Regions from separate parts of the Microbulbifer sp. S227A genome, predicted to be linked through region 2. Evidence: riboswitches for the same ligand, from Rfam matches in the RefSeq annotation. Region 2 holds a riboswitch; the other holds the start of a gene.

Region 1 (3,404 bases), on a different contig from region 2:
ATGCCGCCTTCCTGCGCCCGAAACGCAAAAAGATCAATGGGCATCCGCGATGGGCGCGCCGGACGGATCAGCCGATCTTGCCGCGGTTTTCCCCCACCTGCCCGCGATGCAACAGCATGTGATCGAGGATCACGCAGGCCATCATCGCCTCGCCCACCGGCACCGCGCGAATGCCGACGCAGGGGTCGTGGCGGCCCTTGGTGATGATCTCGCTTTCCTCGCCGGTGCGGGTGATGGTCTTGCGCGTGGTCAGGATCGAACTGGTGGGCTTGACGGCAAAACGCACGACGATGTCCTGCCCGGTGCTGATGCCGCCGAGAATGCCGCCGGCGTGGTTCGAGCTGTATCTCGGGCCACCCTGGCCCATGAAGATCTCGTCGGCATTGGCCTCGCCGGTCAGCATCGCCGCCGACATGCCCTCGCCGATCTCGACGCCCTTGACCGCGTTGATGCTCATCATCGCGGCGGCCAGGTCGGTATCGAGCTTGCCATAGACCGGCGCCCCCAGCCCCGCGGGCACGCCCCGGGCGACAATCTCGATGATCGCGCCGACCGAATTGCCGGATTTGCGCAGGTCATCGAGATAGGCGGCCCAGGTCTCGGCCGCCTGTGCGTCGGGGGTCCAGAACGGATTCGACTCGATCTGGGACCAGTCAAACCGTGCGCGGTCGATGGCGTGTTCGCCCATCTGCACCATGTAGCCGGTGATCTGGACATCCGGCACCAGCGCCCGGATCGCCTCGCGGGCAAGGCCCCCCGCCGCAACTCGCGACGCGGTTTCGCGCGCCGAAGAGCGCCCGCCGCCACGATAGTCGCGGATGCCGTATTTCTGCCAATAGGTGATGTCGGCATGGCCCGGGCGGAACTTGTCCTTGATGTCGCCATAATCCTTGCTGCGCTGGTCGGTGTTCTCGATCATCAGCTGCACCGGAGTGCCGGTGGTCTGACCCTCGAACACGCCGGAGAGGATGCGCACCTGGTCCGGTTCGCGCCGCTGGGTGGTGTATTTGTTCTGTCCCGGTTTGCGACGGTCGAGCCAATGCTGGATCATCGTTTCGTCGATCGGCACGCCCGGCGGGCAACCGTCAACAGTCGCCCCGAGCGCGGGGCCGTGGCTTTCGCCCCAGGTGGTGACGCGGAACAGGTGGCCAAAGCTGTTGATCGACATGGGCGGGCTCCTTTTGGCTCGTGCTTTAGCCGGGGGAAGGGGGCGTCGCAAGCGGTTGTCTGGCAAGGGGGCGCTGCCCCCGCCGCCCTGCGGGCGGCTCCCCCGGAGTATTTCGACAAAGATGAAGCGGCTGTGTGCTTGTCATTCGCCGGGGCGCGAACTAGGGTTCCGGACACCTCGGGGTGCCCTGGACGGCTGAGACGCGCGACGCGGACCCGTTGAACCTGAACCGGCTCGTACCGGCGTAGGAAAGGTCTGGACATCCTTCCAACCCTGCCCATCGCCGCAAAGGGAGGATGCCATGAAGTATCTCGCGATCGCTGCGGGAGTTTGCTGTGCCACGGCGGCGAGCGCCGGGACACCGGAACTGACCGTGTACACCTATGACAGTTTCGTTTCGGAATGGGGCCCAGGCCCGGCCATCGAGGCGGCATTTGAAGAGACCTGCGGGTGTGATCTGAAGCTGGTGGGGGCTGGAGATGGTGCGGCGCTGCTGGCGCGTCTGAAGCTGGAAGGGGCGCGCAGCGACGCGGATGTGGTTCTGGGGCTGGACACCAACCTCACCGCGGCGGCGGCGGAAACCGGGTTGTTCGCGGAACATGCGGTGAGCGCGGAATATGCGCTGCCCGTGCCATGGGCCGATCCGGTATTTGTACCCTATGACTGGGGATATTTTGCCTTTGTGCACCAGGCGGATGCCGCCGCCCCGTCGGATTTCCGCGCGCTCGGAGAGAGTGAAGCCCGGATCGTCATCCAGGACCCGCGATCATCGACGCCGGGGCTGGGTCTGCTGATGTGGGTCAAGGCCGCCTATGGCGACGAGGCCCCGGCAATCTGGCAGGGGCTGGCGGACAATATCGTGACGGTGACCAAGGGGTGGAGCGAGGCCTATGGGCTGTTCCTGGACGGTGAAGCGGACATGGTGCTGTCCTATACCACCTCGCCGGCCTATCATCTGATCGCGGAAGAGGATGCCGGCAAGGCCGCAGCCGTATTCGAAGAAGGCCATTACATGCAGATCGAAGTGGCCGCCAAGCTGGCCAATTCGGACCAGCCGGACCTGGCCGAGGCGTTTCTGCAATTCATGGTGACGGACGCCTTTCAGTCGGTGATACCGACCACCAACTGGATGTACCCGTCGGTGATGCCGGCAGAGGGGCTGCCGCAGGGGTTCGAGACGCTGGCGCAGCCGGGCAAGGCGCTGATCGTGCCCGCGCAGGACGCGGCGGCGCTGCGGGATGAAGCATTGGCGGAATGGCTGGGCGCGCTCAGCCAATAGGGCATCGCGGCGGGCTTGGCGCGGCGGCGATTGTCGCGGCGCTGATCCTGGGGGCGTTGATCGCGGTGGCCCTGCGTGCCGAGGCCGGGCGTGGCATGGGACCATCGGATTGGGCCGCCGTGCGGTTTACGATATTGCAGGCCGCGCTATCGGCCGGGTGCAGCGTTGCGCTTGCCATCCCGGTGGCGCGGGCGCTTGCCCGACGGCGGTTTGCGGGGCGGCGGGTGTTGATCGCGCTGTTGGGCGCACCCTTCATCCTGCCGGTGATCGTCGCGGTGCTGGGCCTGCTGGCGGTGTTCGGGCGCAATGGCTGGATCAGCATCCTGCTTGGCTGGGCCGGCTTGCCGCCGTTGCAGATCTATGGGCTGCACGGGGTGGTGCTGGCGCATGTGTTTTTCAACCTGCCCTTGGCGACGCGGCTGATCCTGCAAGGCTGGCAGGAAATCCCGGCGGAACGGTTTCGCCTGGCCGCGCAGCTGGGGGCCGGGCCGCGTGCCATGTGGCGGCTGCTGGAACGACCGATGCTGCGGCAGATCGCGCCCAGTGTTCTCGCCGTGGTGTTCGCGATCTGCTTGACCAGCTTTGCCGTGGCCCTGACACTGGGCGGCGGGCCAGGGGCCACGACGATCGAGCTTGCCATCTACCAGGCGTTCCGGTTCGATTTCGATCTCGGACGGGCGGCGCTGCTGTCCTGCATTCAGATCCTGTTGACCGGTATTGCCGCGATGGTTGCGTTGCGAAGCTCTCGGGGCGACGGGTTTGGTGGCGGGCTGGACCGGCCGGTGCAACGCTGGGACGCGCAGGGCGTGCTCGCCCGCATCGGGGATGGCGCGATCATCCTGTTTGCCGCCGGGTTCCTGTTGATGCCGCTGGCCGCCATCGTCCTGTCGGGGCTGGCCGGGTTGTTCGGCCTGCCTGCCAGCGTGTTTGCCGCCACCCTGAACTCGGTCTTGGTGG
Region 2 (3,404 bases):
TTCCATGTCTTCTGCCTTTTGTTGTTTTGTTAACTCCTGCCCCGGTTAAAGAAAAAGGGCCTGCCAGAGGCAAGCCCTTTCCATTCGCGTGAGTGGTATTTTTATTGCTTTTTGAGAGAGTCGCGAATTTCAATCAGCAGATCGATCTCGCTTGGACCAGCGGGTTCTTCGGGTGCCTCTTCCTTGGGCTTTTCGGCCATCGATTTGGCACGGTTGACGGCCTTGACCAGAAGGAAAACGACAAAGGCGATGATAAGAAAATTGATCACCGCCATGACAAAACGGCCCCAGGCAAAGACGGCGGCACCGGCCTCTTCGGCTTCGGCGATCGAGGCGAAACTGCCCTCGCCGAGCAAGACATATTGCCCCGCGAAATCGATACCGCCCAGGAACAGGCTGATGATCGGATTGATCAGGTCGGCAACCAACGAGCCGACGATGGCGGTAAAGGCCGCACCGATAATGATACCAACCGCCATGTCCATGACATTGCCCTTGGCGATGAAGTCCTTGAATTCCTGGATCACAATCATTTCCCCTAGAATGAAGCTCGAATTGAAATCACATCCCTGCGATGGATATGAGTCCTATCCGGCAACACCCGCTGCGGTCAGGGGGAAAGCACGGCCTCTTCTCCCCCTCAAGCGCCCGAAGGGGAGACAGTTTCAGGGCCTTGTTACGGTCAGCCCGGCAGTTTTCCGGTCAGCACATACCGCAGCACATCGACCACCTGGCGCGGTTCCTCGGCCACGGCAAGCGCCGCCGCGTGTACCTCTTTGAGCGCGTGCTGATGCTCGGGCGGGTTCAGCACGATCAGCGATTTTCCAAGCGCCGCGGCATAGCCCGCGTCAAAGGCGGCGTTCCATTGCTTGTACTTGTCGCCAAAGCGGACCACCACGACATCGGCATCCTCCAGCCCCTTGCGGGTGCGAATCGCGTTGACCATCGCGCCCTTGTGGTCATGCCAATACTTGTTCGGCTCGGCCCCCAGGATCGCGACCCCGCAATCGTCGCTGGCATCATGGTCGGTGACCGGGCTGTTGAAACTCACATCCAGCCCCTGCGACCCCTCGATGATCTGCTCGCGCCAATCCGTGTGAATTTCGCCGGATAGATATATGTTCAAACTCATGATTGTCGCCTCCTGCTGCCTTCGGCACAGACCTATCGCAGCTCTGCACGGGCGGCAACCGGGCACGCCGCACCGCCATCTGACGGGCCGCCATGATGCCGCACCGCGGGGATTGGGCATTGCGAATTGGTTAAAGCTGGCCTATTGACGCGGCGTCATAGGTCGCCCTGGCCCCGGCGGGGCATGCGGCCAAACTATCATCCGTCGGGGGGCCCTTGGGGCTGAGAGGTGCGTGCACCGACCCGTCGAACCTGATCCGGGCAATTCCGGCGTAGGGAACGGGTAGATCGCGCAACCGCGCATGAACTCCCTTCCTCGTTGGCACCCCGGCAAACCGGAGACGTGCCGTTGACCGCCAAGACCCCGATTGCCCTGACGATTGCAGGCTCTGACAGCGGCGGCGGTGCCGGCGTGCAGGCCGACCTCAAGGCGATGTCCGCAAATGGTGCCTATGGGGCCAGCGTTATCACCGCGGTGACGGCGCAGAACACGACCGCCGTGACCGCCGTGCACGAAATCCCGGCGGCGATCGTTGCCGCGCAGATCGAGGCGGTACTGTCGGATCTCGAGGTTGACGCGATCAAGATCGGAATGCTGTTTTCCCCGGCGGTCATCGAAGCCACGGCACAATGCCTTGGCACCTATCGCGGCCCTGTCGTTGTCGATCCGGTGATGATCGCAAAATCCGGCGATGCGCTTTTGCAGGACGCGGCGATTGATGCGATGATCCGCCATATCCTGCCCCGTGCCACCGTGCTGACCCCGAACCTGCCCGAGGCCGCGCGGCTGCTCGGGGAACCCGAAGCCCAATCGACCGACGAAATGGCCGAACAGGGGCGGCGGCTGGTGGCGATGGGGCCGGCCAGCGTTTTGATGAAGGCCGGCCATGCCACCGGCGAAACCTGTACCGACCTGCTGATTGACGCGACCGGCGTGATTGCGACCTGCGAGGCCACGCGGGTGCATACCCGCAACACCCACGGCACCGGCTGTACCTATTCGGCGGCCATTGCGGCGCATCTGGCGCGGGGGGCCGATCTCGCCGGAGCCGTGAAAACGGCGCATGGGTATCTGCAATCCGCGATCCGCGCGGCGGACGACCTGCATATCGGCAATGGACATGGCCCGGTTCACCATTTTCACGCGCAGTGGTCATGACCCGGATCACCATCATAGGGGCCGGCGTTGCGGGCCTGTGCGTTGCGCGCGCCCTGCGCGACCGGGGGGCCGATGTCACGTTGGTCGACCGGCACGCGCAGCCCGGCCCGCATGCCTGTTCGTGGTGGGCCGGCGGCATGCTGGCCCCGTTCTGCGAGGGCGAAAGCGCCGAGGAACCGGTAGTGCGCCTTGGGGCCGAAGCCGCGGATTGGTGGGCAGCCAAGACCGGTGCCGTTTCGCGCAACGGTTCGCTCGTGGTGTCGCCAAGCCGCGACAAATCGGATCTTGTGCGGTTTGCACGCCGCACCAGCGGGTATCGCAAGGTCACGGCCCCCGAGATCGAGACTCTTGAACCCGACCTTGGCAACCGCTTTGCGACCGGGTTGTTCTTTGAAACCGAAGCGCATCTGGCTCCGCGCACCGCGCTTGCCCGCCTGCGGGACGGCCTTGCCTCCGATGGCGTCACCTTCGTGCAGGAAGACGCCGATCCCGAGGCCCATGCCGGGCGCGGGCTGACCATCGACTGCCGTGGCTTTCAGGCCCGCGATGCCCTGCGCGATCTGCGCGGGGTCAAGGGCGAAATGCTGGTGTTGTCCTGCCCGGACATCGAATTGCGCCGGCCGATCCGCATGCTGCACCCGCGCGTGCCGCTCTATATCGTGCCGCGTGGCGACGGCATCTTCATGCTGGGTGCCACCATGATCGAGGGCAGCGCCGGCCGACATGTCACCGCGCGCGCGATGCTCGAACTGCTGAGCGCGGCTTATGCCCTGAACCCGGCGTTTGGCGAGGCCGAGGTGATAGAAATCGGCGTCGACAGCCGCCCGGCCTTTCCCGACAACCTGCCGCGCATCCGCCGCGACGGCAACCTGATCCGGGCCAACGGGCTGTATCGCCACGGCTTCCTGCTGGCCCCGGCGTTGGCGCGGATGGTGGCGGAACTGATCTTTGACAACACAACCCCCGAGGTGATGGATGAAATTGCAGCTTAATGGCGAACCGGTCGAAACGCGGGGTGACACCCTGGCCGACCTGCTCGAAGCGGAAGGGTTCGGCGGAGCCAAGGTTGCCACCGCGGTGAATGGTACCTTCGTACCCGCCGGGTTGCGGGCCG

What was found. A riboswitch is a leader RNA that binds a small molecule or an ion and turns the genes downstream of it on or off. The one in region 2 is predicted to bind thiamine pyrophosphate.
Region 1: another riboswitch for thiamine pyrophosphate. It lies ahead of thiB (thiamine ABC transporter substrate binding subunit); the one in region 2 lies ahead of thiD (bifunctional hydroxymethylpyrimidine kinase/phosphomethylpyrimidine kinase).

The regions. Positions count from the first base shown of each region.
Region 1 covers NZ_JBNAFZ010000010.1:20,462-23,865, reverse strand. The annotation lists gene ACP15R_RS20620 (DMT family transporter) at 1-2, opposite strand, end outside; gene aroC (chorismate synthase) at 68-1,168, opposite strand; TPP riboswitch at 1,337-1,436, shown strand; gene thiB (thiamine ABC transporter substrate binding subunit) at 1,470-2,447, shown strand; gene ACP15R_RS20605 (thiamine/thiamine pyrophosphate ABC transporter permease ThiP) at 2,423-3,404, shown strand, end outside.
Region 2 covers NZ_JBNAFZ010000006.1:178,268-181,671, reverse strand. The annotation lists gene ACP15R_RS15720 (mechanosensitive ion channel family protein) at 1-6, opposite strand, end outside; gene mscL (large conductance mechanosensitive channel protein MscL) at 102-533, opposite strand; gene ACP15R_RS15710 (YtoQ family protein) at 683-1,132, opposite strand; TPP riboswitch at 1,328-1,427, shown strand; gene thiD (bifunctional hydroxymethylpyrimidine kinase/phosphomethylpyrimidine kinase) at 1,481-2,290, shown strand; gene ACP15R_RS15700 (FAD-dependent oxidoreductase) at 2,287-3,282, shown strand; gene thiS (sulfur carrier protein ThiS) at 3,266-3,404, shown strand, end outside.